Regions from separate parts of the Pseudomonas sp. Arb-4-2C genome, predicted to be linked through region 2. Evidence: riboswitches for the same ligand, from Rfam matches in the RefSeq annotation. Region 2 holds a riboswitch; the other holds the start of a gene.
The links. A riboswitch is a leader RNA that binds a small molecule or an ion and turns the genes downstream of it on or off. The one in region 2 is predicted to bind cobalamin.
Positions count from the first base shown of each region.

Region 1 (15,220 bases), 1.6 Mb from region 2:
CGACGCTGCAATCGATGATCGGTGGCAAGTCCAGCACCGTGCGCAACATCAAGCAGAGCTGGCGCACCTCACCGCTGGCGCAGATTCATCCACGCTTCGCACAGCTGGATCTGGTTTGTGATGAGGCGCTACCGCTTCTGACAGCAGACTTTTCTCACATACGGGAGCTGAATGTTCGCGGTCGCTGCATCACCGATACGAATGCCGACGCGCTGCTGGGCGTTTTTCCGCAACTGGAAAAACTGACCATCAATGCGACCAGCGAAACGTTCAGCAATCTACCGCAAGCCTTACAGGGAATGGACCGACTGACCCATCTGACGCTTTATGGCGCGATCCCGTTTGCCGCTGACATGCCGGCACGGTTGGGCAGGCTGACCCAGCTCGAAGAGCTGACAGTCTGTTCGTCGGGTTACCAGCCGATTGCCTTCGACGTCAGCCAACTGCACAAACTGCGAAAACTCGAGATCGCTGCCTATTCCTTGCTCGAATGGCCGGCCGGGGTACTTGAATTGCCTGATCTCGAACGTCTGAACCTCAAGGACACCGGGATCAACACCTTGCCCGCAGGGCTGCTCGAAGGGCACGAAAAGTTGTGGTCGGGGTTGTCACTTGACTGGTCGAAGTTCTCCCGCGAAAACTTCAAGGTCGCCTATGAGTACGTCAAGACACATCCCGAGCATCTTATTGACCGCGAAGCGATGGTCAGGGACTACTGCAAAGGTGAGTTGAACCGTCTGGGCGAAGGCTTGAGCACACCGCCGCAGAGCATCTTCGACCGTTTCTTTGAGCAATGGCCTGACGAGCAGCAACGATTCACAGCCATCGAAGCCTTGAGTGAGCAGTTTGCAACCCTCGACAGGCAGCTTATTGACTGGCTGCAAACGGGCATGGTCTCGCAAGAGTCACTCAGGGAAATAATCGGACGCTCCAACGCGACGCATGCCATCAGAAACAGTTGGCGCAAGGGACTTTTCAAACGCTACGGTGCGACGGTTTCCGCCTCGACGCTGGATTTGTCAGGGTTGATGCTCAGCGAGCTTCCGCAATTATCTGCCGATGCGTTCTCACATGTACGCACCTTGCTGCTTTTGGGCCAGCGAGTAGATGCCCTGCAACTGCGCGACTTCCTGGCGGCTTTTCGGGAGGTGCAGACGCTCGACCTGAGTGACAACGCCCTGCATGAATTGCCCATTGTGCCGGGTAGCCTGACGAGGCTGTCGCGCCTGGATCTCTGCGACAATCTGTTGACTGACACGCCCCGGTTGCAGGAGGGCCTGGAGTCATTGCCGGCCCTCGAATATCTGGATCTGCATAACAATCCTTTGACCGGATTGAGCGTCGCTGGCCTGACGCGCTTGAAGGCGCTGAATTTACGAGGCACCGATCTGCAAACCTGGCCCGCGGGGGCTGAGGCGCTCAGCCAACTGACTTGGGTGGACTTGCGTAGCAGCAAGATCACCACGTTGCCTCCAGCGTTTCTGGACAGCCATGCCGTGATCAACAGCAATCTGACCGGTAACCCTTTGACACCAGCCACGGCGGCAGCGCTGCGGGCTGTGCAACAGCGGATCGAGTTTGAAACGGGACTGCCCGAGGGCGCACTCGAAGCCTTTGCCAACGAACCGGTACCGCTGACCTTTCCTCCAGCAGAGAACGGTTTTTCGGTTGCCAGGTATTTGTTGCCACTTCCCCACGCGGCGACAGGCGAAGGTGAGACGTTGATGATCAACAGTCTGCAGCGCATGCAGCCGGCCTTCAGTGGCGAACAAGCGGCGCAGTTGATTGAGCAGATGCGCGGCAGCGGAGCGACGAATGCTGAAACAGGTGGTCGGATCAGCACCTGGAACCAGACGTTTGATACGCTGGTGCGCCAATTGAATGGCTGGCTGTACACTCGCGAGACCCATGGAACAGGCTGGGTCATCTCTTCGCAGACCCGCAGTCTGGCGGCCTGGCGAATCCTCACCTGTTGGCGGGCAAGGTTGCCCAACCTGCAAGGTGTGACGCAAGCCGTGCTGGATCTGAACGGTTTGCAACTGGGAGATATTCCGGCACTACCGGAAGATTTTGCGCATGTCCGCACGCTCAATCTGACGGGTACCAGACTGAGCACCGAGGGGGCCAACGGTTTCCTCAACGCCTTCACGCAGGTGCGAACGCTGGCGCTTGGCGGTAATGAGTTGGAGGCTGTACCGCAATCGGTGCGCAACATGTCTGAACTGGAGCAGCTGGAGCTATCCAGTAACCGATTCTACGATCCCGAGCACTTGTACGAGTCCCTTTCCGGCCTGGAACATCTGACTTCGCTGGATGTGAGCTACAACAACCTGGAGTCGTTCGATGTCAATTATTTCGGGCGACTGGAAGCGCTCGATCTGCGCAACAACAATTTGCTGGCCTGGCCGGAAGGTGCGCTGCAGGCGGAGCATCTGCGCATGCTCAATCTGAGCCGTAACGACATCACTACGCTGCCAGAGGAGGCACTTGACGGTACGCACGAGCAATTGATGAACGGTACTGACTTGACCGACAACTATAATTTGTCCGAGGAAAGCCTTGAGCGGCTCCGGGCGTATCAGGTAGCGGGGGAACGTCACCGGGTATTGGGTTTCTCACGCGCTGATCTTGAAGAGCTGATTGACGACAGCGCGGGCGGGTTGACCGAAACGACTGACAGCATTGAATCCGACGAGATCGTGTCGATTGACCCATCGCAGGCGCAATACAAAGCCCCATGGCTGGCCAATTTCGCTACGGCACAATTGGCGGATCGCGATGCGTTGTGGGAACAACTGGCTGCAGAGCCGGACAGCGCGGCGTTCTTCCATCTGCTGGAGCGACTGCAGGACACGCGCGAATTCAGGGTGGCCAATGCTGACCTGACGCGACGGGTCTGGACCGTCATGGAAGCCGCCGCAGCCGACACCGAGCTCAGGGAAGTCATCTTTGCCAGCTCATCCACCCACGGCACCTGCGTTGACGGGCGGATCCTGACCTTCAGCGGTCTGGAAACCAAGGTGTTCACTCATAACGCGTTGCTTGATTTGCCGTCCGATCTATCAGGCGCAAAAGGTGAAGTGTTGTTGAATCTGTCGCGGCGATTGTTTCGCCTCGACCAGGTCGACGAACTGGCGAAAGCGGCGGCAACACGCAGTGGTTTCGATGAGGCCGAGATGCGCCTGGGGTATCGAATCGGTTTGACCGCCGGCTGGGAGGACGGCCTGGAGCTGCCAGGACAGCCAAAAAACATGACCTATGCCTCGGGCATCGGCCCGCAACAACTGGTCGAGGCGCGAACGGAAGTCAGCAATGCCGAGCGGTCCGACAAATTTCTGGAAGATCTGATTCAGCGCGATTACTGGATGCAATACCTTCAGGAGAAATACCCCGAGGTCTTCAGGAAACTGGACGAGCTGCAATTGCTTGAGGACGGGGAAGATGACGGGCTGAGCGCCGACGATCCAGAATACTTGAACCGGTTGTTCGATCGTACGGCCGAACGTAACGTGAAAATGATCGAGCTTTCGCAGCAGGAAATCGATGCAATCAATGCTGTAAAAGCGCCTGTCCCGGGCTCTTCACGGCATCTGTCCAACGTCTGAAACTGAAAGCACAGTGCCCGGCGCCGGTTAAACCGGCACCGGGATCAACCCGTTTGATCAGTTGTCGTAGCCGAGGTTTGGTGCCAGCCAGCGCTCGGTGACGCTCAGGTCCTGACCCTTGCGCGAGGTGTAGCTCTGCACCTGGTCCTTGTCGACCTTGCCCACGGCAAAGTATTGCGCCTGCGGATGGGCAAAGTACCAGCCGCTGACCGCTGCAGCCGGGAACATCGCGTAATGTTCGGTGAGGAACACACCGCTGCGGCCAGCGCGCATTTCGGCCGCTTCCGGGTCGAGCAACGCAAACAGTGCGGCCTTCTCAGTGTGATCCGGGCAAGCCGGATAGCCCGGGGCAGGGCGGATGCCTGAGTACTGCTCTTTGATCAGTGCTTCGTTGTCCAGCTGTTCATCCTTGGCATAGCCCCAGTGTTCTTTACGCACCTGCTGGTGCAGCCATTCGGCGCAGGCTTCGGCCAGACGGTCGGCCAGGGCCTTGACCATGATCGAGTTGTAATCGTCGCCAGCGTCCTGATAAGCCTTGGCGACTTCTTCGGCACCGATGCCGGCGGTGGTGATGAAACCACCGACGTAGTCGGTCACTTCGCTGTCCTTCGGTGCAACGAAGTCGGCCAGCGAGAAGTTCGGTTTGCCGTCGGTCTTGATGATCTGTTGACGCAGGTGATGCAGGCGCGCCATTGGCTTGCCGTCATCGCCGTACAGTTCGATGTCGTCGTCATGCACCTGATTGGCCGGCCAGAAGCCGAACACCGCACGGGCGCTGATCAACTTTTCGTCGATCAGTTTGCTGAGCATCTCGCGAGCATCTTTGTACAGCGAGGTGGCGGCTTCACCGACCACTTCGTCTTCAAGGATGCGCGGGAACTTGCCGGCCAAGTCCCAGGAAATGAAGAACGGCGTCCAGTCGATGTACTCGGCCAGAACGTTGAGGTCGATGTTGTCCAGCATCCGGGTGCCGGTGAACGTCGGTTTGACCGGGGTGTAACCGGCCCAGTCGAACTGTGGTTTCTTGGCGATGGCTGCTGCATAGCTCAGGCGTTCGGTGCGGGCGCTGCGGTTGGCGGTGCGCTCGCGCACATCGACGTAATCGGCGCGGGTCTTCTCGACGAAACCGGCTTTGAGCTCCTTGGACAACAACTGGGTCGCCACGCCCACGGCGCGCGAGGCGTCGGTGACGTAGACCACGGCATCGTTACTGTACTTCGGCTCGATTTTCACCGCCGTGTGCGCCTTGGAGGTGGTCGCGCCACCGATCATCAGCGGCAGGTGGAAATCCTGACGCTGCATTTCGCGGGCGACGTGGACCATCTCGTCCAGCGACGGGGTGATCAGGCCGGACAGGCCGATGATGTCGCATTTCTGCTCTTTGGCTACCTGCAGAATCTTCTCTGCCGGGACCATCACGCCGAGGTCGACGATGTCGTAGCCGTTACAGCCCAGCACCACGCCGACGATGTTCTTGCCGATGTCGTGCACGTCACCCTTGACGGTGGCCATGAGGATCTTGCCCTTGGCTTCGGGCTTGTCGCCTTTTTCCAGCTCGATGAACGGGATCAGGTGTGCCACCGCCTGTTTCATTACGCGGGCGGATTTCACCACCTGCGGCAGGAACATTTTGCCGGCGCCGAACAGGTCGCCGACGATGTTCATGCCGGACATCAGCGGCCCTTCGATCACTTCGATCGGACGGGCGAACGACTGGCGCGATTCTTCGGTGTCTTCAACGATGTGGGTAGTGATGCCCTTGACCAGCGCATGCTCCAGACGCTTGTTGACGTCCCAGCCGCGCCACTCTTCGGTCTCGGCTTCCTTGACACTGCCGTCGCCCTTGTACTTGTCGGCAATGGCGAGGAGGGCATCGGTGCCTTCCGGCGTGCGGTTGAGGATCACGTCTTCGACGGCGTCGCGCAGTTCCTGCGGGATCTGGTCGTAGATCTCCAGCTGACCGGCGTTGACGATACCCATGGTCAGGCCGGCGCGGATCGCGTACAGCAGGAACACCGAGTGGATCGCCTCACGCACCGGGTTGTTGCCACGGAACGAGAACGACACGTTGGACACGCCACCGGAGCTCAGGGCATACGGCAGCTCGTCGCGGATGTAGGCGCAGGCGTTGATGAAGTCCACAGCGTAGTTGTTGTGTTCTTCGATGCCGGTGGCCACGGCGAAGATGTTCGGGTCGAAAATGATGTCTTCCGGCGGGAAGCCGACTTCGTTGACCAGAATGTCGTAGGAGCGTTTGCAGATTTCTTTCTTGCGCGCTTCGGTGTCGGCCTGGCCGGCTTCGTCGAACGCCATCACCACCACCGCGGCGCCGTAGCGCTTGCACAGTTTGGCGTGGTGGATGAACTGCTCGACGCCTTCTTTCATGCTGATCGAGTTGACGATGCCCTTGCCCTGAATGCACTTGAGGCCGGCTTCGATCACTTCCCATTTCGAGGAGTCGATCATGATCGGTACGCGGGAGATGTCCGGCTCACCGGCGATCAGATTGAGGAAGGTCACCATGGCCTTCTTCGAATCGAGCATCCCTTCGTCCATGTTGATGTCGATCACCTGCGCGCCGGCCTCGACCTGCTGCAGGGCGACTTCCAGGGCTTCGGTGTAGTTGTCTTCACGGATCAGGCGGGCGAATTTGGCGGAGCCGGTGATGTTGGTGCGCTCGCCGACGTTAACGAACAGCGAGCTGCGATCGATGGTGAACGGCTCCAGACCCGACAGGCGGCACGCCTTGGGAATGTCCGGAATCTGCCGCGGTGCGTAACCGGCCACGGCTTTGGCGATGGCTTCGATGTGGCCCGGGGTGGTGCCGCAGCAACCGCCGACAATGTTGAGGAAACCGCTCTGGGCGAATTCTTCGATGACTTTGGCGGTGTCCACCGGCAACTCGTCGTACTCGCCGAATTCATTCGGCAGGCCGGCGTTCGGGTGCGCCGACACGTGGGTGCTGGCCTTGTCCGACAGCTCTTCCAGGTACGGACGCAACTCACGCGCGCCGAGGGCGCAGTTCAGGCCGACGGAAATCGGTTTGGCGTGCGCCACCGAGTTCCAGAACGCTTCGGTGGTCTGGCCCGACAGGGTACGGCCGGAGGCGTCGGTGATGGTCCCGGAAATCATGATCGGCAGCTCGAAGCCCAGCTCTTCGAACACCCCTTGCACGGCGAAGATCGCCGCTTTGGCATTGAGGGTGTCGAAAATGGTTTCGATCAGGATCAGGTCGGCGCCGCCCTCGATCAGACCTTTGGTAGCCTCGGTGTAGTTTTCCACCAGCTCATCAAAGGTAACGTTGCGGTAGCCCGGGTTGTTGACGTCAGGCGACAGCGAGCAGGTGCGGCTGGTCGGGCCGAGCACGCCGGCGACGAAGCGCGGCTTGGCCGGGTTCTCGGCGGTCTTGGCGTCGGCGACCTTGCGGGCCAAGCGCGCGCCTTCTACGTTTAATTCGAAGGCCAGCGCTTCCATGCCGTAGTCGGCCATGGAAATGCGCGTGGCGTTGAAGGTGTTGGTTTCCAGAATGTCGGCGCCGGCATCCAGGTAGGCTTTCTCGATGCCGCCGATCACGTCCGGACGGGTGATCACCAAGAGGTCGTTGTTGCCCTTGACGTCACTCGGCCAGTCAGCGAAGCGTTTGCCGCGATAATCCTGCTCTTCGAGCTTGTAGCTCTGGATCATCGTGCCCATGCCGCCGTCGAGAATCAGGATGCGCTCTTTGAGGGCTTGCTTGAGAGCTTGAAGGCGGACGCTGCGATCGGACATTTGGACTACTCGAAAAGACCATTACGAAGGGCCGGGATCATAACAAACCTGTGCGGTTTTAGAGCATGTCACGCTTTTGCATGAATATCGTTCATGTTGGTACGGGCGTCATACTGTAGAATTGCGGCGTTTTTTTCAGGATCGGGATCAAGGGCATGTCGTACCGCGTCATCAGCATTTTCTTGCTGTTCTCAAGCTTTGGCGCGGTGGCGCAGGAGCCCTCGATTTCGCCTTCCATTTCATATACCCGTGACATTCAACCGATCTTCACCGAGAAGTGCGTGGCCTGCCACGCGTGCTACGACTCCGCCTGTCAGCTCAATCTGGGCAGCGGCGAAGGCGCTGGGCGTGGCGCGAGCAAGATGCCGGTCTACGACGGTGAACGGACCCAGGCCGCGCCGACCACTCGACTGTTCTATGACGCCTTCGGCAAACGCGCCTGGCAGCAGAAGGGCTTCTATTCGGTGCTCGACGCCCAGGGCAGTCAGGCGGCGCTGATGGCGCGGATGCTGGAACTGGGGCACAAAACCCCGCTGACTCCCAATGCCAAACTGCCGGAAGACATCGTGCTTGGCCTGCAGCGAGAAAACATGTGCGCGATGCCCGCCGAGTTTGAAGGCTACGCCGGCGCCCACCCGAAAGAAGGCATGCCGCTGGCGGTGACCGGCCTGACCGATCAGCAATACCAGACGTTGCAGCGCTGGCTGGCGTCTGGTGCGCCGATTGACGAGCAAGGCCTGGCGCCGAGCGCCCGAGAAGCGCTGCAAATCGTCCAGTGGGAAAACCTGCTCAACACCCCGGGAGCGCGGCAGAGTCTGGTCGGGCGCTGGTTGTTCGAGCACTGGTTCCTGGCGCACATCTATTTCAAGGACGGCGAGCCGGGGCACTACTTCCAGTGGGTGCGTTCGCGCACGCCGAGCGGCCAGCCGATCGACCTGATCGCTACCCGTCGCCCGAACGATGACCCGGGCACTCAGGTGTATTACCGCCTGTGGCCGGTGCAAGGGGTGATCGTGCACAAGACCCACATCACCTATCCGCTGAGCGCGGCGAAGATGGCGCGGGTCAAGAGCCTGTTCTACAGCGGAAACTGGCAGGTCAATGCGCTGCCGGGTTACGGCCCGCAGAGCCGCGCCAACCCGTTCGCCACCTTCGAGGCGATTCCGGCCCAGGCGCGTTATCAGTTCATGCTCGATAACGCCGAATACTTCGTGCGTACGTTCATTCGCGGGCCAGTGTGCCGCGGGCAGATCGCGACTGATGTGATTCGCGACAACTTCTGGGCGCTGTTCCAGGCCCCGGAGCATGACCTGTACATCACCGACCCCAACTATCGCGGGCAGGCCACGCCATTGCTGGCGATGCCCGGGCAGAATGACGACGTCGGCAGTGTCCTGAGCCTGTGGCACAACTACCGCAACAAACGTAATGAATACGAGGCCCTGCGCCGCGACAGCTACGCCGATCAACCGCCGCCGAGTTGGTCGACCTTGTGGGCCGGCAACGACAACGCGCTGCTGAGCATCTTCCGCCACTTCGACAGCGCCTCGGTGACCAAAGGCTTGATCGGCGAAGTGCCACAGACTCTGTGGCTGTTCGACTATCCGTTGCTGGAGCGCACCTATTACCAGTTGGCGGTCAACTTCGATGTGTTCGGCAACGTCTCGCATCAGGCGCAGACCCGTCTGTATTTCGACCTGATCCGCAACGGCGCCGAGCAGAACTTCCTGCGTCTGATGCCGGCCGATTCCCGCGAGGATTACCTCGACGATTGGTACCAGAGCAGCGGCCAGTTCAAGATGTGGCTCGATTACGAGGCCATTGACGACGACAAGCCGACTGCACTGAAACTCGATTCGAAGGACCCGAAATACGATTTCGCCATGCAGTTGCTGGCGCGTTACGGCGACCTCAATGCGCGGCCCGACCCGATCAATCGCTGTGCTGGCGCCTACTGCTCGCGGCCGAATATCGACCCGGCGCTGCAAAATGCCGAGCAGGCCCTCAGTCGCCTGACCTCGCGTCCAGCGGCCGGTCTGAAAGTGATCGATCAATTGCCCGAAGCCACCATGCTGCGCATCGAAACCCGCAGCGGCAAACGTGAGGTGTACAGCCTGCTGCGCAACCGTGCGCACAGCAACGTGGCGTTCCTGCTGGGTGAATCGCTGCGCTATCAACCGGGACTCGACACTTTGACGATTTATCCGGGCGTGCTCAGCAGTTATCCGAACTTCATATTCAACATTCCGGCCGAGCAAGTACCGGAGTTTGTCGATGCAATGGAAAACGCCAAGGATGCCGAGCGCTTCGAGAAAATCGTCGAACGCTGGGGGATTCGCCGCAGTCATCCGCAATTCTGGTTCTATTTCCACGACCTGAGCCAATACATCCACGAAACCGACCCGGTGGAAGAGGGCGTGCTGGACATGAACCGCTACGAGAATCTTTGATCGTTTGAGACGGACCTGCTGTCCCAATTCTTGGCAACACCGCAAATCTCAACTGTGGAGCGGTTTCGCTCGCGAAGGTGTCAGCTCATTCGAAATGGATGTCGCCTGACACAGCGCATTCGCGAGCAAGCCCGCTCCCACAGGGGGCAGTGGTGTTTCAGGAATCGTGGACAGGAGCGCTCAATGTTGATTTCAGTGCAGGCCCTGCGGGCGCTTGCCGCGTGGACGGTGGTCTGTCACCACTTCATGCAGATTTTCTTCGACTTCAAGGCGCGCGGCCCGATTGGCCAGTTGTTCATCGACAAAGGCGCAGTCGGGGTCGACATCTTTTTTGTCATCAGCGGCCTGGTGATTTTCTTGTCCACCGAGGACAAGCGCCTGCGGCCGGGGCAATTTCTGCTGTACCGCCTGTCGCGCATCGTGCCGGCGTACTGGCTTTACACGTTGCTGATGGCGCTGCTGGTGCTGGTCGCCGGACAGGTGTTGCCGGATCAGAGGCTGGACGTCGGGCATCTGCTGCTGTCGCTGTTGTTCATCCCGGCGCAGAACCCCGGCGGGTACGGGATCTACCCGACCCTGAATGTCGGCTGGACCCTCAATTACGAAATCCTGTTCTACGTGCTGTTCGCCTGTGCGCTGGTGTTCCGTTGGCAGGTGCGTCTGCTGGTGGTCGCAGCGTTGCTGTTTGCTACTTGCCAGGCGTTTGGCTGGGTCAGCGAGTTCTATCGTTCGGACATCGTTTACGAGTTCTTGCTGGGGATCGGCATCGGCATCCTGTACCGCCGGGGCTGGATTGGCCCGGGCCTGTGGTTGCCGTTGCTGGGAATTGGCGCCGCGTTGATGGCAATCTATTGCCTGACGCCGGCGCCACGACTGTTGAACTGGGGGCTGGCGAGTGCGGTGCTGGTGATGGCCTGCATGGCGCTGGAACGTTATGTCGAGCGCAATCGGCTACTCAAGCTGCTGGGCGATTGTTCGTATTCGGTGTATCTGATGCACGTGCTGGTGCTGTCGGCCGGTGGTTTTATCGCGCGACATTATGGAATCAGTCCGTACCTGATGTTCGTCGTCTGCGCTGTGGCCATTGGCGCAGGGTCTTGGTTGAGCTACGAATGGGTGGAAAAACGCAGCTATCAGTGGCTTAAAGCGCGGATCGATGGCGAACCTGTTGCTCAATCGGATTCCCAGCTTTCCCGACAAAAATACTAGGACTTTGTGCGGCGCGATGATTGGCGTAAACTGCGCCCAAGCCTGCGAGGAGTTTCCATGACCGCTATTACCATTACCGACGCCGCCCACGATTACCTGGCCGATCTGCTCTCCAAGCAGAACACCCCGGGCATCGGCATCCGCGTCTTCATCACCCAGCCTGGCACCCAGTACGCCGAAACCTGCATTGCCTACTGCAAGCCGGGCGAAGAAAAACCTGAAGATACCGCGCTGGGGCTGAAAAGCTTCACCGCCTACATCGACTCGTTCAGCGAAGCGTTCCTTGACGATGCCGTCGTCGACTACGCCACCGACCGCATGGGTGGTCAACTGACCATCAAGGCGCCAAACGCCAAAGTGCCGATGGTCAACGCCGACAGCCCGGTCAACGAGCGCATCAACTACTACCTGCAAACCGAGATCAACCCGGGGCTGGCCAGCCACGGCGGTCAGGTCAGCCTGATCGATGTGGTCGAGGACGGCATCGCCGTGCTGCAGTTCGGCGGTGGATGCCAAGGCTGCGGCCAGGCCGACGTGACCCTGAAGGAAGGTATCGAGCGCACTCTGCTCGAGCGTATTCCTGAACTAAAGGGTGTGCGCGACGTGACCGACCACACGCAGAAAGAAAACGCCTACTACTAAGGTGTTCGCTGCGGACATGAAAAACGGCGCCCCGTGAGCGCCGTTTTTTTTGCGTGAAATTCAATGACGCCTTCGCGAGCCAGCCCGCCCCCCACAGGTGATCGCATTGCAAATGTGGGGGCGGGCTGGCTTGCGAAAGGACCGTCATGGGCGATAAAGATGCGCATGCCCCGCGCGATACAGCGATGACTCGCTGAACACCTCACTGCCCAGCACTCGTCCAACCAGAATCAACGCCGTGCGCCGAAACCCCTTGGCCTGCACCTTCGCGGCAATATCCTCCAGTGTCCCCACCACCCAGTCCTGATCCGGCCATGTCGCGCGGTGAATCACTGCAATCGGGCAATCCGCGCCGTAATGCGGCAGCAGTTCGGCGATGATTTTCTCCAGGTGGTTGACCCCCAGATGAATCGCCATGGTCGCGCCATGCTGCGCCAGACTCCCCAGTTCTTCGCCGGCCGGCATTGCGGTCTTGTCGGCGTAGCGGGTCAGAATCACGCTTTGCGAGATGTCCGGAAGGGTCAGTTCTGCGCCCAGCAGTGCCGCGCACGCCGCCGTTGCGGTAACGCCAGGGATGATTTCGAACGCAATATTCAACTCACGCAAATAGCGAATCTGCTCGCCAATCGCGCCATACAGGCTCGGATCGCCGGAGTGCACCCGTGCCACATCCTGCCCCTTGGCGTGGGCGGATTTGATCAATTCGATGATCTGCTCCAAGTGCAATTCGGCGCTGTTGACCACGATTTCGGCCTGATGCCCCTCCAGCACAGCGGTCGGGACCAGCGAGCCTGCGTAGATGATCACAGGGCAGCTGCGAATCAGTCGCTGGCCTTTGACAGTGATCAATTCCGGGTCGCCGGGGCCGGCGCCGATGAAGTAGACGGTCATGAAGAAATCCTGTGAAAAACGGGGCAGGGCAAGGCTTCAGATGAAGATTGCTCATGATCAAAGAGGGGGATTATCGGGATTTTACGCAGCGCCGGCCAATGCCAACGTGGCCTGGGCGTATTTTTGCCGGGAAATCAGCAGTTTTGCCGGCGCCTGAATCAGCTGTTCGGCGAGGGCCAGCGCAGCACTTTCGGCAACGCCGTAGCATCCGGTACGTTCGTAGGCGATCTGTGAATGATGGCTCAGACGCTGCTGATAACTCGCCAGTTCTACGCTGCTGAAATACAACAGCGGCAGTGCCAGTTGGGCGGCGAGTTCCTGTAAACCGGGCTCATCACGCTTCAAGTCGATACTGGCCAGGGCCTTGACCGCTAAAAGGTCGATGCGATGCGCCTGCAAGGCCTGGTCGAGCAACGCGCGCAGCGTGCTGGCCGGGCAGCCGCGCTGGCAGCCCAGGCCGACGACGAAGGTCGGCGCTGCGCTGTCATCGGTCATGCGTGGTACTGACCATCGCTTTTGCGGCGGAACAACCAGGCGCTGATCAGGCCCAAAGCCAGCCAGAACGCCACGTTGGTCAACTGCGAAGCGATTTTGAACTGAGCTTCCAGCGCCTCGGGTGCCAGCATCGAATGCACCTCCGGCGGCGGGGCGCCGATCACATGCGGTACGGCCAGGATTGCCACGCCCAGCAGCTTCATCAGCCAGTGACGGCTGAACACGATCAGGGCCAGGCCGACAGCGGTCGAGGCGGCCGTGCCGATCCACCACATCTGGCGCGAAGCCAGATCGGCTGCAGCGGTACCCGGCAGTTCAGGCGGCAGGCCGAGGGTCGGTGCAAGCACGAAGGTCGCGTAACCGGCCAGGCCCCAGAGCAGGCCTTGCGAGGTTTTGGTCGGTGCACGCAGGGTGTAAAGGCCCGCGAGCATCAGGGCGAAACCGACGGCCACCACCAGATTGCCTCCGGTGGTCGAGACTACGCGCTGCCAGCCGTCTTCCGGCTCCCAGGCTTGTGCGTCGTGGGTGTGCCCGGCCATGGCGCCTTCGGCATGTTCATGAACGGCGACAGGTTCGGCTTTTTCGAAGGTTTCCGCCTGCAGAATCAACGGCGAGACCCAGAAACTTTGCAACAGGGTGAGGAGCAGGGCAGCCAGCAGGCCGGTGAACCCTGCGGTTTGCGCAATTCGCTTGATCATGTCGAAAGGTCTCAGTGGCACGGAAACGCGGCGCTGTGGCGGGTATCGTGGGCGGCGTTGTGCACCGCTTCGATGTGCGAGAAACCGGCGAAGTAGACGAGGCTGGCACCCAGGATCGAGGCAAAGATCGCCGCAGTCAGGCGTTGGCTCAACGTGGCGGTGCTGGAGATTTTATCGGTGTTGCTGCCGGTGCTGCTGATGATCGACATGGCGCTTCCCTCTGGAGTGTCAGCGGGTGAATAGAGCGCATGAAGACCCCTGCGAGTCGGGCACGCAGAGGTTCGAACAGCGCCCGCCCACCGCGGGTTTGTTATGTTCAGCGACGCACAATGCGCACTGTGTGTTGCGGGCCGGTCTCCGGGCTCACGAGGGGTTGGCGTCAGGCCGACCTGCAAGCATCACCTTCCCATGCCGTACTGGCACAGTGGATCTGACGCTTCGCTCGCTTACCGTTGCGGGGGCAGCACCGGACTGACATGGGCTTGAGTAAAGCACATGATTCACCGGTTTCCCGTTTCACCCTGTGAAGGGCACCCGTAACAAGTTGTGTAGGAGACCATGGGTTGGGGAATTTAGTCAATTTTGTGGGTGGATCCGGTGCTGCGGTAACGGCTGCTTAGGGTTCCACCCTGACGGCGGGTCACTTTTGGCAAACGCCCCAAAAGTAACCAAAAGGTCTATGCCCTGACGTTCGGCCCTCGCCTAGGCTCGGGTTCCTTCGCTCCGGGATTGATCCGGGCGCAGCGCCTCCGGTTTGCTTCGCTGCACCTCCTCTCGATGTGTTTGGCTGCGCCAAACGGTCGCTGCGCTCCCACCCCCGGATCAATCCCTCCACTCAGCCTGCCGACGGGCTTTGAGATCAAAATCTTTACTCGAGCTAACGCTCATCGTGTTGAGTGGGGCGGCTTCGCCGCATGGGGGGCACGAATTAAAATTGTGGGAGCTGGCCTGCCAGCGATGGCGGCCTCACGGCCGACCAATCTTTAACTGAGCACACCCGATCCCACTGTGGGAGCGGGCTTGCTCGCGAAGGCGGTCCGCCAACCAACTAACTCCAACTGAACACACCTAATCCCCTGTGGGAACTGCCGAAGGCTGTGATCTTTTGATCTGGATCTGGATCTGGCTTTTGATGTTGCCTTTGATCTCAAAGCCCCTTCGGCAGGCCGAGCGAAGGTGTTCATCTGGGGGTAGGCGCGCAGCGCCGTGCGGCGAAGCCGCATACATCGAGAGGAGGTGCAGCGAAGCAAACCGTAGGCGATGCCCCCTGATGGACACCGTAGCGAGGGAACACTGAGCCTCAGCGAAGTGCCGTACGCCGGGGCAAAGCCTTTTGGTTCCTTTTTGGCGTTTGAAAAAGGGACTCGCTGTAAGAGCGAAACCGCCAGCGGCAGCACCCGAAGCAACGGATATGCCCCCAATCCCAAAATCCACCAACCATTGACCCATCCCAATACCCTGC
Region 1 covers NZ_CM146899.1:3,055,813-3,071,032, reverse strand. Annotated here, with positions in the region: gene AC0J41_RS13650 (NEL-type E3 ubiquitin ligase domain-containing protein) at 1-3,605, shown strand, start outside; gene metH (methionine synthase) at 3,663-7,373, opposite strand; gene AC0J41_RS13640 (fatty acid cis/trans isomerase) at 7,529-9,823, shown strand; gene AC0J41_RS13635 (acyltransferase family protein) at 10,007-11,032, shown strand; gene nfuA (Fe-S biogenesis protein NfuA) at 11,090-11,674, shown strand; gene cobM (precorrin-4 C(11)-methyltransferase) at 11,819-12,565, opposite strand; gene AC0J41_RS13620 (cobalamin biosynthesis protein) at 12,647-13,060, opposite strand; gene AC0J41_RS13615 (CbtA family protein) at 13,057-13,758, opposite strand; gene AC0J41_RS13610 (CbtB domain-containing protein) at 13,770-13,967, opposite strand; cobalamin riboswitch at 14,090-14,311, opposite strand.
Region 1: another riboswitch for cobalamin. It lies ahead of AC0J41_RS13610 (CbtB domain-containing protein); the one in region 2 lies ahead of cobO (cob(I)yrinic acid a,c-diamide adenosyltransferase).

Region 2 (15,220 bases):
AGCACAGGCTGCTTGTAGCCGGCCGGGATTTCGCAGAGGGCGCCGAAACCGCCCAGGCCGCCCATGACTTCCGGGCGCGCAGTGCGCTTGGCGACGCTCTTGATGCGTTCGACCAATGCTTCACCGGCGTCGATGTCTACACCGGCGTCCTTGTAGCTCAGGGAGGGTTGCTTGCTCATGATCCAGGCCTTTAGGGGAGGGGATTCAGGGGTAACGACCGAGTTCAGCGGGAACGCCAAAACCGGTGGGGCGATAGCCTCACGCGAATTTCGGGGCGCCCGGCTGTTGCCGGTCTGCGAAGGCGCGCGATTTTATCAGGCTTGAGGGGCAGCGGCCATCCTCGCGCCGACGGGCAGGGGCTAATCGACTGAAATTTTTTGCAATTGTGCCGGGTGAGTGCCTGTATAAGGTGTGCCGATTAACCGTCTATCGTTATCACTGTGCAAAAACTTACCGCTACCGTGTGAATGTTTTGCGATGGCAGATTGTCACAGCCTTGCTTAACCGGTTCACGCGGCCTGTTCCAGCCGCTCCTGTCGACGGGAATTTTCCATGCGTTTTTGTAAATTGTTGGTTGTGGGTTGTTTGTCTGTGGTCAGCCTGGCGAGTCATGCCGAAAACCTCAAAGGTCTCTATCAAGTACGCCAGCCGGTCAGCAGCCAGGCACCGGAAGAGCGTGATCGCGCCACGCAGGCGGCGCTGGATACGCTGGTATTGCGTCTGACCGGCGACCCGAAGGCGCCGCAGAGCCCGGGGCTGGCGGCGATTCGCAAGGATCCGCAACAGATCATCAGTCAGTTTGGTTTTGATGCCGGGCCGCCGGAAGTGCTGAAAGTCGATTTCGACCCGGCCACCACCGAGCAGGCACTGCGTCGGGCGGGGCTGTCGTTGTGGGGCGCAAGCCGGCCTTCGATTCTTAGCTGGTGGCTGAACGATTCAACTGAAGGCTCAAGCCTGGTCGGTGACGGTCAGGCCGCCGCTGCGCCGTTGCGGGCGGCGGCCCAGCACCGAGGCTTGCCGCTGCGCTTGCCGCTGGCGGATCTGAGTGAACAGCTGGTGGCCACCGCGCCGGTGCTGGACGGCACCGATCCTGCGCCGTTGCACGGCGCTTCGGAACGATACGGCGCAGATGCCTTGCTGGCTGTGCATGCACACGAAGAGGGTGGGCAGTGGCAGGCCAAATGGCACCTGTGGCTGGGTGATCAGAAGGAGGCCGGCAGCGTGCAGGGCGCCGATCAGGCTGCCGTGGCCGATGCCGTGATGCTGGCGGTGGCCGAGCGTCTGGCGCCGCGGTTTGTTGCCAAGCCTGGGGTGTCGGGTCAACAGACCCTGGAAGTGCAGGGTATGAATCTGGAGCACTACGCCACGCTGCTGCGGTTACTCGAACCGTTCGGTGTGCGTCTGCAAAGTGTCGAGGGTGATCGCATCGTGTATCGGGTCAGCGGCAGCGCCGATCAGTTGCGTGCGCAATTGTCATTGGCGAAGTTGCAGGAATTGCCGGCTGAGGCGCCGGCACCGGTGGCGGCGCCACAACCGACGGTTGCCGGTGCTGCGCCGGTTGTCGCTGCAGCCCCGGCACCTTTGGCGCCATCGTTGCGGTTTCGCTGGTAAGTCTTTCCTTATATAGAAGCAGTAGGAGTGGTACATGGCTGATTCGCGGCGTTGGTTCTGGCTCGGTGGGGTAGTCCTGCTTTGCGCGTTTGTCTGGTTGCTGCACCCGATCCTCACGCCGTTTCTGGTGGCCTTGCTGCTGGCATATCTGTTCGATCCGCTGGTGGATCGTCTTGAGCGGCTCGGCCTGTCGCGCACTTGGGGAGTGATCGCGGTATTCGCCCTGTTCACGCTGATCGTCACAACCCTGTTGCTGGTGTTGGTGCCGATGCTCGCCAAGCAGTTGCTGCGTTTATATGAATTGGCGCCGCAGATGCTCGACTGGCTGCAGCACACCGCGTTGCCGTGGGCGCAGTCGAAGCTGGGTTTGTCGGATGGCTTCTGGAAGTTCGACAAGGTCAAGGCGGCGATCAGCGAACACATGGGCCAGACTACCGACATCGTCAGCGTGGTGTTGAGTCAGGCGACGGCTTCAAGTCTGGCGCTGATTGGCTGGCTGGCGAATCTGGTGCTGATTCCGGTCGTGAGTTTTTACCTGCTGCGCGACTGGGACTTGATGATGGCCAAGATCCGCAGCCTGTTGCCGCGTGATCGTGAGCAAACCATCGTCTCGCTGGCGGGTGAATGCCATGAGGTGCTCGGCGCGTTCGTGCGCGGACAATTGCTGGTCATGCTGGCGCTTGGTGTGATCTACGCCGCCGGCCTGATGATCGTTGGTCTGGAGCTGGGGCTATTGATCGGCCTGATCGCGGGGCTGGCGGCGATCGTGCCATACATGGGCTTCGTGATCGGAATTGGCGCGGCGCTGATTGCCGGGTTGTTCCAGTTCGGCGGCGATCTGTATCCGATGATCGGGATTGTCGCGGTGTTCATGGTGGGGCAGGCGCTGGAAGGCATGGTGCTGACGCCACTGCTGGTGGGTGACCGGATCGGTCTGCACCCGGTGGCGGTGATCTTCGCGATTCTGGCCGGTGGCGAGTTGTTCGGCTTTACCGGTGTCCTGCTGGCATTGCCGGTGGCGGCGGTGATCATGGTGCTGGTGCGTCACGTGCATGATTTGTACAAGGACTCCGATATCTACAGTGGAGTCGACGATCCCGAGTTGTAGTCTCCACGCGGACAGCCCGGCATTGCGCCGGGTTGGCCCGTGTTTTGCGGTGGGTTTGCTCGGCATCGCGTCAGAGAAACTGTCATAAAACCAGCGCGTTAACGCAAACCTTTGATTTTGCTTGGAGTCTGTCGCATTGTGCGCTCAGCTTCACGGGTATAAACTTCGCAAACTTTACACAGAGGCCACTAACGGTTCCTTGAGAACTGTTCAGTCAGCATGAAACCGATTCAGCTGCCCCTAGGTGTGCGTCTGCGTGACGACGCCACCTTCATCAACTACTACCCAGGCGCCAATGCCGCTGCACTCGGCTATGTCGAGCGCCTATGCGAAGCCGACGCCGGCTGGACCGAAAGCCTGATCTACCTGTGGGGCAAGCATGGGGTAGGGCGTACGCATCTGTTGCAGGCGGCTTGCCTGCGGTTCGAACAGATGGGTGAGCCGGCGGTATACCTGCCGCTGGCCGAGTTGATGGATCGCGGCATCGAAATTCTCGACAACCTTGAACAGTACGAACTGGTCTGCCTGGATGACCTGCAGGTGATTGCCGGCAAGCCGGACTGGGAAGAGGCGATGTTTCATCTGTTCAACCGTCTGCGTGACAGCGGTCGGCGCTTGCTGATCGCCGCGTCCACCTCGCCACGCGAGTTGCCGGTCAAGCTGGCCGACCTCAAATCGCGCCTGACCCTGGCGCTGATCTTCCAGATGCGTCCGCTCTCCGATGAAGACAAATTGCGCGCATTGCAATTGCGCGCTTCGCGTCGTGGTCTGCACCTGACCGATGAAGTCGGGCATTTTATTCTGACGCGTGGCACCCGCAGCATGAGTGCATTGTTCGACTTGCTCGAACAGCTCGATCAGGCTTCGTTGCAGGCACAACGCAAGCTGACAATTCCGTTTCTGAAAGAAACCCTTGGCTGGTAGTCAGCCCTTGAATTACGGGGCTTGCAGCAGGTTTCGACATATTTCAGGCGCCAGAAAATCCGCTTTTCCGCACAGGGTGCAGACCGCGTATCGATTCAAATGGGCTTAAGCGCTTAGATGTAAACGAGAAACCGGGAAGTCACAAAAAGATCGATTGAATTTGCAAATGAGGCCGATAGCGGGCATAGTCTCGGCTTCTTTACAACTTCAGCCACGGTCGTGCCCATGCTAAATCGCTTCGCACCCCTCGTGCCTCTCGCACTCGTCACCCTGTTGTTCGGTTGCGCTGCTCATTCTCCAGTTCAAGAGCAGCCTCAACAGGTTAAAAATTCTGCCACTGCCCAGTCTTCCGTTATTTATCAGGAAGAGCTGGCCACCGAAAAAGAACTCGCCGATTTCAACGGCAAGAAGCCATACGAGCTTCCGGTTCTGGCCGACAGCATCCTTGAACGCGGCATGTCCCTGATCGGTACTCGTTACCGTTTCGGCGGTACCTCGGAAGCCGGTTTCGACTGCAGCGGTTTCATCGGTTACCTGTTCCGCGAAGAGGCCGGCATGAATCTGCCGCGCTCCACCCGCGAAATGATCAACGTGGATGCCCCTCTGGTCTCGCGCAGCAACCTGGAGCCGGGCGATCTGCTGTTCTTCGCCACCAACGGTCGTCGCGGTCGTGTGAGTCACGCCGGGATCTATCTGGGTGACAACCAGTTCATTCACTCCAGCAGTCGTCGTAGCGGCGGTGTTCGCATCGACAGCCTGGGTGACAGCTACTGGAGCAAGACTTTCATCGAAGCCAAACGCGCCCTCGCAATGGCACCGACTGTGGTCACCGCTCGCAAGTAATTCCCCGTTGTCGCCACGTCCGTGGCGACAAAAAAACGGCCACGGCAACGGAGTAGACCTAGACTTTACAAGGTGAAGTTAAAGTCTTACTTGAAGTTTGTCGTATAGCCGCTAGAATCCTGTATCTATATTGATGGCAAACCGCCTGCGTGCTCCGCAGGCGGTTTTGTTTTCTGTCCATCCGGCAGAGAAAGCCGCAGCCAGATCAGGGTGTTCTGTTTATGACGATGTCGGCCCGCCTTGCATTGATCTTCTTCGCAGCGCTGCTCAGCGCCTGCGCCAGTCGCACACCGCCGCCTGCGCCCGTCGTACGTGCCCCGGTAGTGTTCGGACCTTCCCAGTCGTTCTCGCCCGCCGCTGAAGACGTGCTGTTTCGCGCGCTCGGCCTGGTCGGCACGCCTTATCGCTGGGGCGGCAACACGCCGGATTCGGGTTTTGATTGCAGTGGTCTGATCGGTTTCGTTTACCGCGATGCGGCGGGTATCAATCTGCCGCGTTCGACGCGTGAACTGATCGTGATGCAGGCGCCGAATGTCGGCAAGGAAGGCTTGCAGACTGGCGACCTGATCTTCTTCGCCACCAACGGCGGCTCGCAAGTCAGCCATGCGGGGATCTACGTCGGAGAAGGGCGCTTCGTGCACGCGCCGGCAACCGGTGGCACGGTGAAGCTCGACAGCCTGTCGAAGGCGTACTGGCAGAAAGCGTATCTGAGCGCCAAACGGGTGTTGCAGCCTGAGCATCTGGCGCATAACCCGTAATTGCTGATGTTTTAAATGTGGGAGATTCTATGTTTGAGGGGAACCCTCAAACATAGAATCTCCCACATTTGTTATGTGCTGGACGCTAAATTATTTGGCGGACGACACCCGCCACACCTTGTTGCCCACATCGTCGGCCACCAGCAAACCGCCTTGCTGGTCGATCACCACGCCCACCGGGCGGCCCAGAGCGTTCTCGTCCTTGTCGAGGAAGCCAGTCAGCACATCGACCGGTGCTCCGTTCGGCTTGCCGGCGGCGAACGGTACGAAAATCACTTTATAGCCACTGTGCGGTTTGCGGTTCCATGAGCCATGCTGGCCAATGAACGCGCCTTCCTTGAATTGCGCCGGCAGGCTGTTGCCCTCGGCGAATGTCAGGCCCAGCGAGGCGGTGTGCGGGCCTACGGCGTAGTCCGGAGCAATGGCCTTGGCCACCAGATCGAGGTTTTGCGGTTTTACGCGCACATCCACATGCTGGCCGTAATAGCTGAAGGGCCAGCCATAGAAGCCGCCGTCCTTGACTGAGGTGATGTAGTCCGGCACCAGGTCGCTGCCGATCTCGTCACGCTCGTTGACCGCCGTCCACAGCGCGCCAGAGGTGGGCTCCCACGCGAGACCGTTGGGGTTGCGGATGCCCGAGGCGAAGATCCGGTGGTTGCCTGTGGCGCGATCCACTTCCCAGATCGCCGCGCGACCTTCCTCTTTATCCAGGCCGTTTTCGCCGACGTTGCTGTTCGAGCCGACGGTGACGTACAACTTGCTGCCGTCCTTGCTGGCGATGACGTTTTTGGTCCAGTGATGGTTCAGTGTGCCGCCTGGCAGGTCGGTGACTTTGATCGGCTGCGTCTTGATCTCGGTCGCGCCCGGCTCGTAGTGGAAGCGCAGCAAGCGATCAGTGTCGGCGACGTACAGATCGTTGCCGACCAGCGTCATGCCGAACGGCGAATTGAGATTCTGCAGAAAAACCGTGCGGGTCTCGGCCACGCCGTCGTGGTCGGCATCGCGCAGCAGGGTGATGCGATTCGGGCTCGGCACGCCGGCGCCAGCCTTGCCCATGACTTTCTTCATTACCCAGCCACGAATGCCACTGCTGTCGTCAGGCTTTGGCGGAGCATTGGTTTCCGCCACCAGCACGTCACCGTTGGGCAGCACGTAGAGCCAGCGCGGATGGTCGAGGCCTTCGGCAAATGCAGCGACTTGCGTACCAGCCACTGCGGTCGGTTTGCCGCCCGCAGGCCAGCCGATCGCCGGGGCGATGTTCACCGTCGGAATCAGGGTCTTGTTGGGTTCGGGCAGCTTCGGTGACGGGCCGGTGCCGTCGGAAACTTGCAGGCTGGAGGATTCACCGCAGGCGGCGAGCCCTCCGGCGAGGGCGATGAGGAGAGCGAGTTGGGTTTTGCGCATTACTGATCTTCCCTATGAATGCATGCCTAATCATAGAGGAGCCTGCGCACCCGATGGTTCAACCGCTCAGCCACGGGCCTCTTTGAGCAGCACGGCGATTCCGGGGTGATAGTTGCCCGCTTCGCTGCGCAACTTGCGGTAGGCGTAGGGGAAATACCAGGCGACCGCGCAGCAGTGTTCCTTTTGCAGGTCGTCGACCATGTCCTGCAGCTCTTCGGGGCTGGCGCTGTGCTGGGCTTTTTGCGGCGCGACGAACAGGCAACCGAGTTTGAGGTCGCTGGCGAAGCTGATGCGTTTGGCGTCGCTGGTGATTTCCAGCAGGGCCTGGGTCAGGTTGAGGTTGCTGACTCGCGGCCAGCGCTGCGTGGCCTGGATGTAGGCGCGGTCTTCGGCGCCGGCGAGGAACAGGTGGGCGCGGGCATTGCGCTCGCCGTCCTCGTTCTGCTTGCGGGTGGCGGTGTCGCAAAGGGTCACCAGTTCGGCCATCCATGCCGCAGCGGAGAGCAATCCGAGATTGGCTTTCTCGTCATGCCAGTAAGGCGTGTCGTTGTCGCCGCGCACGGCGTTGTAGCGGTCGAAACAGTCAAACCAGCGTTCAAGCACCGGGCGCAGGAACTCCAGGCGCGGGTTGCTGATGATCATGCCTTGCATCGTAATCATCCTTATTGTTGTGATGGGCTTTTTCGAGAAAAGCATGGCTCTTTGATATCACTTGTATCAGTGTGGCACAAGATTGGCGCCAGATAATTGATCGGCGGCAGTTATTCGCCCGACGGCCGCCTCTTTAATTGACGCTCCACCCCCAACCCTCTAACCTTCGCGGCTTGTTTCAGGTGCTCTGTGACGTGTGTCGACAGAGTGAAACAGGGAAGCCGGTGAGGGTTGTCTTCAGGCGAAGAACGATCGCGATCCCGGCGCTGCCCCCGCAACGGTAAATGAGTCAAAGCTGCGCATTGAGCCACTGTGTCGACAGACGCGGGAAGGCGCGCAGCCCGGCGATTCGCCGCTCATGAGCCCGGAGACCGGCCTGATCCATCCAGCGGCATCACGGTGGGCGATGCCAGGCTTTTTGCCGTCTATTCTTGTGCCTGCCCGCCGTTATCCAGCCTCAACGGAGAGCTCCCCCATGACCGATTCCCCCGAGCGTGACGAACGCCATCTGGCGCGTATGCAGCGCAAAAAAGCCGTGATCGACGAACGCATCGCCAATTCGCCCGACGAGTGCGGCCTGGTGCTGGTGCTGACCGGCAATGGCAAAGGCAAAAGCAGCTCGGCGTTCGGCATGCTTGCCCGCGCCATGGGCCACGGCATGCAGTGCGGCGTGGTGCAGTTCATCAAGGGGCGCAACAGCACCGGCGAAGAACTGTTCTTCCGGCGCTTCCCCGAGCAAGTGCGCTTTCACGTGATGGGCGAGGGCTTCACCTGGGAAACCCAGGACCGGCAGCGTGACATTGCTGCCGCCGAAGCCGCGTGGGCAGTCTCCCGCGAGCTGCTGCGCGATCCGTCGATCGGTCTGGTGGTGCTGGATGAACTGAACATCGCCCTCAAGCATGGCTACCTCGACCTGGATCAGGTGCTCAGCGATTTGCAGGCGCGTCCGCCAATGCAGCACGTGATCGTCACCGGTCGTGCGGCCAAGCCGGAAATGATCGAGATGGGTGACACCGTCACCGAAATGGGCATGCTCAAACACGCCTTTCAGGCGGGCATCAAAGCGCAGAAAGGCGTCGAACTTTGAATCAACCACGTCACTGCCCGGCGGTGCTGATTGCCGCGCCGGCCTCCGGTCAGGGCAAGACCACCGTCACCGCCGCACTCGCGCGTTTGCATCGCAATCAGGGGCGCAAGGTGCGCGTCTTCAAATGTGGCCCGGACTTCCTCGACCCGATGATTCTCGAGCGCGCCAGCGGTGCGCCGGTGTATCAACTGGACATGTGGATGGTCGGCGAGCAGGAAAGCCGGCGTCTGTTGTGGGAAGCCGCCGCCGAGGCGGATCTGATTCTGATCGAAGGCGTAATGGGCCTGTTCGACGGTACGCCTTCGAGTGCCGATCTGGCGCGACACTTTGGTGTGCCGGTGCTCGGCGTGATCGACGGTACTGCGATGGCCCAGACCTTTGGCGCCCTGGCGCTGGGGCTGGCGCGCTATCAGCCGGACTTGCCGTTTGCCGGCGTGCTCGCCAACCGCGTCGGCACCTTGCGTCACGCGCAACTGCTCGAGGGCAGCCTCACCGAAGGCTTGCGCTGGTACGGTGCGCTGTCCCGCGAAACGGGGATCGAGTTGCCGAGCCGCCATCTCGGACTGGTGCAAGCCAGTGAACTGAATGACCTGGATTTGCGTCTCGACGCGGCCGCCGAAGCTTTGGCCAGCAGTTGCGAGGTAGCGCTGCCACCGGCCGTGGAATTCGCCGCGCCTGAAGTGATCCCCGCTGAACCGTTGCTCGCAGGTGTGCGCATTGCTGTCGCACGCGATGAAGCCTTTGCCTTCACCTACGGCGCCAGCCTCGACTTGCTGCGCGCGATGGGCGCCGAGTTGAGCTTTTTCTCGCCGATTCGCGATACGCAGTTGCCTGAGGCTGACAGCCTGTATCTGCCGGGCGGTTATCCGGAATTGCACCATGTCGCGTTGGCGCAAAATACTGCGATGCTTGAGGCGATCCGTGCGCACCACGCCGCCGGCAAACCACTGCTCGCCGAGTGTGGCGGCATGCTCTATCTACTCGATTCGTTGACTGACGTCGAAGGCGCCCGCGCTGAGCTGGTCGGGCTGCTGCGCGGTGATGCGGTGATGCAAAAGCGTCTGGCAGCACTGGCGCTGCAAGCGGTGGATCTGCCGGAAGGTTCGTTGCGCGGCCACACCTATCACCATTCCCTGACCACCACTGAACTGATGCCGATTGCCCGGGGCCTGAGCCCCAATGGCGGGCGCGGAGCGGAGGCGGTGTATCGCGAGGGGCGGATGACGGCGTCGTACGTGCATTTCTACTTTCCGTCGAATCCGACGGCGATTGCCGCATTGTTTGCGCCAGATATCGAGGCCGCTTTCGCGAGCAAGCCCGCTCCCGCATTGGACCACCCAACCCCTGTGGGAGCGGGCTTGCTCGCGAAGAGGCCATGAGCGACAACGCATTTTCCGAAGGCGAGCGCCAAGCGGTCTACCGAGCCATCGCCGAACGCCGCGACATGCGCCACTTCACCGGTGGCACGGTCGAGCCTCAATTGCTGCGGCGTCTGCTTGAGGCCGCACATCAGGCGCCCAGCGTCGGCCTGATGCAGCCTTGGCGTTTCATCCGCATCAGCGACCGAGCCTTGCGCGGGCAGATCCAGAACCTCGTCGAAGAGGAACGCATCCGTACAGCCATTGCCCTCGGCGAGCGCAGCGACGAGTTCATGAAGCTCAAGGTCGAAGGCATCAACGATTGCGCCGAAGTGCTGGTCGCGGCGCTGATGGATGATCGCGAACGGCACATTTTCGGGCGTCGTACGCTGCCGGAAATGGACATGGCGTCGTTGTCCTGCGCGATCCAGAACCTGTGGCTGGCGTCCCGTGCCGAAGGACTGGGCATGGGCTGGGTCTCGCTGTTCGAGCCGCAGGCACTGGCCGATCTGCTGCAACTGCCGGTCGGGGCCAAGCCGTTGGCGGTGTTGTGCCTGGGCCCGGTCAAGGAATTCTATCCGGCGCCGATGCTGGTACTCGAAGGGTGGGCGCAGGCGCGTCCGCTCAATGAGTTGCTGTATGAAAATTATTGGGGAGTGAGTCAATGAGTGTGGCGTTGTTGAGTGTCGCTGCGGTCGCGCTGGATGCGCTGCTGGGTGAACCGAAACGCTGGCATCCGCTGGTGGCGTTCGGCAATTTCGCCGGGCGCATCGAGCGACGTTTCAATGCGGGCGGCCGTGGCTGGCGCAGTCACGGAGTCACCGCGTGGGTGATCGCGGTGCTGCCGCTGACGTTGCTCGCCACCGCGTTTTCCTGGGCGCCTTACGTGGGCTGGATCGTCGAGATTCTTGCGCTGTATTGCGCCCTGGGCATGCGCAGTCTTGGCGAACACGTCGAGCCTGTGGCCAAAGCCTTGCGCAGTGAAGATCTGGAAGAGGCGCGCAAGCGCGTCGGCTATCTGGTCAGCCGCCAGACCAGCGAACTGGACAGCACCGCCGTCGCCCGTGCCGCTACCGAATCGGTGCTGGAAAACGGCAGTGATGCGGTGTTCGCTGCACTGTTCTGGTTTGTCGTGGCCGGTGCGCCGGGTGTGGTGCTCTATCGCTTGAGCAACACGCTCGATGCAATGTGGGGTTATCGCAACGAACGTTTCGAGCGTTTCGGCTGGTGTGCGGCAAAAATCGATGACGTGCTCAACTACATTCCTGCACGGCTGGTGGCACTGACCTACGCGCTGCTGGGCAACACCCGGCTCGCCTGGAAATGCTGGCGCACCCAAGCGCCGAAATGGGACAGCCCCAATGCCGGTCCGGTGATGGCTGCCGGTGCCGGTGCGCTGAATGTCGAGCTGGGCGGCCCGGCGATCTATCACGGTGAACTGCACGACCGTCCGCAGCTGGGCGAAGGTGCGCCGGCGGATGCCGATTCGATTGATCGCGGCTGGCAATTGGTCCAGCGCGGGGTATGGTTATGGCTGCTGATTCTCTGCGTGGGGGCTGAATTCTATGCTTGAGCACGGTGGCCGGCTGCGCAAGGCTGCACTCGATTACGGTATCGCCGAGGCCGACTGGCTCGACCTGTCCAGTGGCCTTGCGCCGTGGCCGTTTGCGGTTCCGGAAATTCCGTTGCGCGCCTGGGCGCGTCTGCCGGAAACCGACGATGGCCTGGAGCAGGCCGCGTGCGATTACTACGGCGCCTCCCAGGTGTTGCCGGTGGCCGGTTCGCAGATGGCGATCCAGTTGCTGCCGCGTCTGCGCCGCGCCGGCAAGGTCGGCGTGTTGTCGCCGTGTTATGCCGAGCACGCCGAGGCCTGGCGCCGCAGCGGTTACATCGTGCGCGAAGTGCTGGAGCAGGAAGTCGAGTTCTTTCTCGACAGCCTCGACGTGCTGGTGGTGGTCAATCCGAACAATCCGACCGGCCTGAGCCTGACCCCGGCGCGCCTGCTGGACTGGCACGCGCGGCTGGCCCAGCGCGGCGGTTGGCTGGTAGTCGATGAAGCGTTCATGGACAACACACCGCAACTGAGTCTGGCGTCGCACACCCATCAGGTCGGCTTGGTCGTGTTGCGCTCGTTCGGCAAGTTCTTCGGTCTGGCCGGCGTGCGCCTGGGCTTTGTGCTGGCCGAGCGCAAGCTGCTCAGGTTGCTCGCCGAACAGGTCGGGCCATGGGCGGTCAGCGGCCCGACACGGGTGCTCGGCCAAGCCTGTCTACAGGACACCGAGGCGCACACCCGGCAACGCATGCGCAGCGATGAGGCCAGCGAGCGCCTGGCGTTGTTGCTGGAGCGCTACGGCTTCAAGCCCTTGGGCGGATGCGCGCTGTTCCAGTGGCTGATCACCGAGCACGCCGTGGCGTTGCACGAATTCATGGCCCGACGCGGCATCCTTCTGCGTCTCTTCACTCACAACAGCAGCCTGCGTTTCGGTCTGCCGGCCAATGCCGCTGAAGAGGCGCGTCTCGAGCAAGCGCTGCAAGCCTTTGCCAAGGAATCGACATGACCACCCTGATGGTGCAAGGCACCACTTCCGATGCCGGTAAAAGCACGCTGGTGACGGCGTTGTGCCGCTGGGCCACCCGTCAGGGCGTGGCGGTGGTGCCGTTCAAGCCGCAGAACATGGCGCTCAACAGTGCCGTGACTGCTGATGGCGGCGAGATCGGCCGCGCCCAAGCGGTGCAGGCGCAAGCGGCGCACCTCGAACCGCACACCGACATGAACCCGGTGCTGCTCAAACCCAACAGCGACACTGGCGCACAAGTCATCATCCATGGTCGCGCGGTCACCAGCATGAACGCCGTGGCCTATCACGACTACAAAGCCATCGCCATGCAAGCGGTGCTCGCTTCGCACGAACGGCTCAGCGCGGCGTATCCGCTGGTGATGGTCGAAGGCGCAGGCTCGCCAGCGGAGATCAATCTGCGCGCCGGTGACATCGCCAACATGGGCTTTGCCGAGGCGGTGGATTGCCCGGTGCTGCTGATTGCCGACATCAATCGCGGCGGAGTATTTGCGCATCTGGTCGGCACCCTGGAGTTGCTGTCACCGAGCGAACAGGCGCGGGTCAAAGGTTTCATCATCAACCGGTTTCGCGGCGACATCGCCTTGCTGCAACCGGGCCTCGACTGGCTCGAGCAGCGCACCGGCAAACCGGTGCTGGGGGTGCTGCCATACGTGATGGATCTGCACCTGGAGGCCGAGGACGGCATCGACCAGCGCCAGACCGACAAGGCCGAACAAGTGCTCAAAGTGGTGGTGCCGGTGCTGCCGCGCATCAGCAATCACACCGATTTCGATCCGCTGCGTTTGCATCCGCAGGTGGACCTGCAGTTCATCGGCCCGGGGCAGGCGATTCCTGCCGCCGACTTGATCATCCTGCCCGGCTCGAAAAGCGTGCGCAGCGATCTCGCGTATCTGCGCGCCAACGGTTGGGACACGGCGATCAACCGGCACCTGCGTTACGGCGGCAAGCTGCTGGGGATTTGCGGTGGCCTGCAAATGCTCGGCGAGCAGGTGCACGATCCGCTGGGGCTGGAAGGCGCGCCCGGTTCGAGCACCGGCCTGGGTCTGCTGGCGTTCGAAACGACGCTGGAAGCCGAGAAGCAATTGCGCAATGTGCGCGGGCGTCTGGCGCTGGAAGAGGCCGAGGTCAGTGGATATGAAATCCATGCGGGCGTGACGGCTGGGCCGGCGCTGGAGAATGCGGCGGTGCATCTGGACGACGGTCGTTGCGATGGCGCGCAGAGCCTCGACGGGCAGGTGCTCGGCACCTATTTGCACGGCTTGTTCGAGTCGCCGCACGCCAGTGCCGCGTTGCTGCGTTGGGCCGGGTTGAGCGATGTGCAGGAAGTGGATTACCACGGCTTGCGCGAGCGTGATATCGAGCGGCTGGCGGATCTGGTGGAGAAGCATCTGGATACCGGGCTACTGCGTCAGCTCTGTGGGATCCAGGTTGGCTGTTCCGGCCTCTTCGCGAGCAAGCCCGCTCCCGCATGAGAATGCATTCCAGGGTGGGAGCGGGCTTGCTCGCGAAAGGGCCGGTTGCCTCAACACATGATTTTCAGGATGTCCCCATGCTCCAACTGATCCTCGGCGGCGCCCGCTCCGGCAAAAGTCGCCTCGCGGAAAAACTTGCCAGCGACAGCCAACTGGCCGTCACCTACATCGCCACCAGCCAACCGCTGGACGGCGAAATGAGCGACCGTGTCGCGCATCACCGCGCCCGTCGCCCGGCCGAATGGGCGCTGATCGAAGAACCGCTGGAGCTGGCCCGCGTCCTGCGTGAACACGCCAGCACCGAGCGTTGCCTGCTGGTGGACTGCCTGACCCTGTGGCTGACCAATCTGCTGATGCTCGATAACGCCGAGCGTCTCGCCGCTGAGCGCGAAGCCCTGCTGGACTGCCTGGCGTCACTGCCGGGGGAAATCATTTTTGTCAGCAACGAGACCGGAATGAGTGTCGTGCCGCTGGGCGAATTGACTCGCCGCTACGTCGATGAAGCCGGTTGGCTGCATCAAGCTCTGGCTGAGCGCTGTCAGCGTGTCGTCCTGACCGTCGCCGGCCTGCCCCTGACCCTGAAAGGACCTGCGTTATGACTCAAGCGTGGTGGTTGAATCCGTGCAAACCCGTGAATGCCGAGATCGTTGAACAAGCGGCCGCGCGGCAACAGCAACTGACCAAACCGGCCGGTTCTCTCGGTCGCCTCGAAACGGTGGCGGTGCAACTGGCGGGATTGCAGGGCCAGGTCAAACCGCGCCTCGACCAGCTGTGGATCGCGATTTTTGCCGGCGATCATGGCGTGGTCGCGGAGGGGGTTTCGGCGTTTCCCCAGGAAGTCACGGGGCAGATGCTGCTCAACTTCGTCAGCGGCGGCGCGGCGATCAGCGTGCTGGCGCGCCAGCTCGATGCACAACTGGAAGTGGTGGACCTGGGCACGGTGACGCCCTCGTTGAATCTGCCCGGCGTGCTGCACTTGAATGTCGGCCCGGGCACGGCGAATTTCGCCAAGGGCGCGTCGATGACCCGGACGCAGGGCGAGCTCGCTTTGCAGGCCGGTCGCGACAGTGTGCTGCGTGCCAAGGCAGCAGGCGCGCAGTTGTTCATCGGTGGTGAAATGGGCATCGGCAACACCACCGCCGCCAGTGCGCTGGCCTGCGCCTTGCTCGATTGCCCGGTGACACATCTGACCGGTCCCGGCACTGGGTTGAATGCCGAAGGTGTCAGCCACAAAGCGCAGGTCATCGAGCGCGCGCTGGCGCTGCACGCGGCGCAACGTGGCGATGCGCTGCAAACTCTGTTCAGCCTCGGCGGTTTTGAAATCGCCGCACTGGTCGGCGCTTACCTGGCCTGTGCTCAGGAAGGCGTTGCGGTGCTGGTCGACGGCTTTATCTGCACAGTCGCTGCGCTGTTGGCGGTGCGTCT
Region 2 covers NZ_CM146899.1:1,425,218-1,440,437, forward strand. Annotated here, with positions in the region: gene purM (phosphoribosylformylglycinamidine cyclo-ligase) at 1-179, opposite strand, end outside; gene AC0J41_RS06475 (DUF2066 domain-containing protein) at 553-1,611, shown strand; gene AC0J41_RS06480 (AI-2E family transporter) at 1,646-2,719, shown strand; gene hda (DnaA regulatory inactivator Hda) at 2,939-3,643, shown strand; gene AC0J41_RS06490 (C40 family peptidase) at 3,869-4,486, shown strand; gene AC0J41_RS06495 (C40 family peptidase) at 4,708-5,244, shown strand; gene AC0J41_RS06500 (PQQ-dependent sugar dehydrogenase) at 5,335-6,648, opposite strand; gene AC0J41_RS06505 (hypothetical protein) at 6,715-7,299, opposite strand; cobalamin riboswitch at 7,463-7,693, shown strand; gene cobO (cob(I)yrinic acid a,c-diamide adenosyltransferase) at 7,775-8,386, shown strand; gene AC0J41_RS06515 (cobyrinate a,c-diamide synthase) at 8,383-9,765, shown strand; gene bluB (5,6-dimethylbenzimidazole synthase) at 9,762-10,412, shown strand; gene cbiB (adenosylcobinamide-phosphate synthase CbiB) at 10,409-11,317, shown strand; gene cobD (threonine-phosphate decarboxylase CobD) at 11,310-12,302, shown strand; gene AC0J41_RS06535 (cobyric acid synthase) at 12,299-13,795, shown strand; gene cobU (bifunctional adenosylcobinamide kinase/adenosylcobinamide-phosphate guanylyltransferase) at 13,873-14,394, shown strand; gene cobT (nicotinate-nucleotide--dimethylbenzimidazole phosphoribosyltransferase) at 14,391-15,220, shown strand, end outside.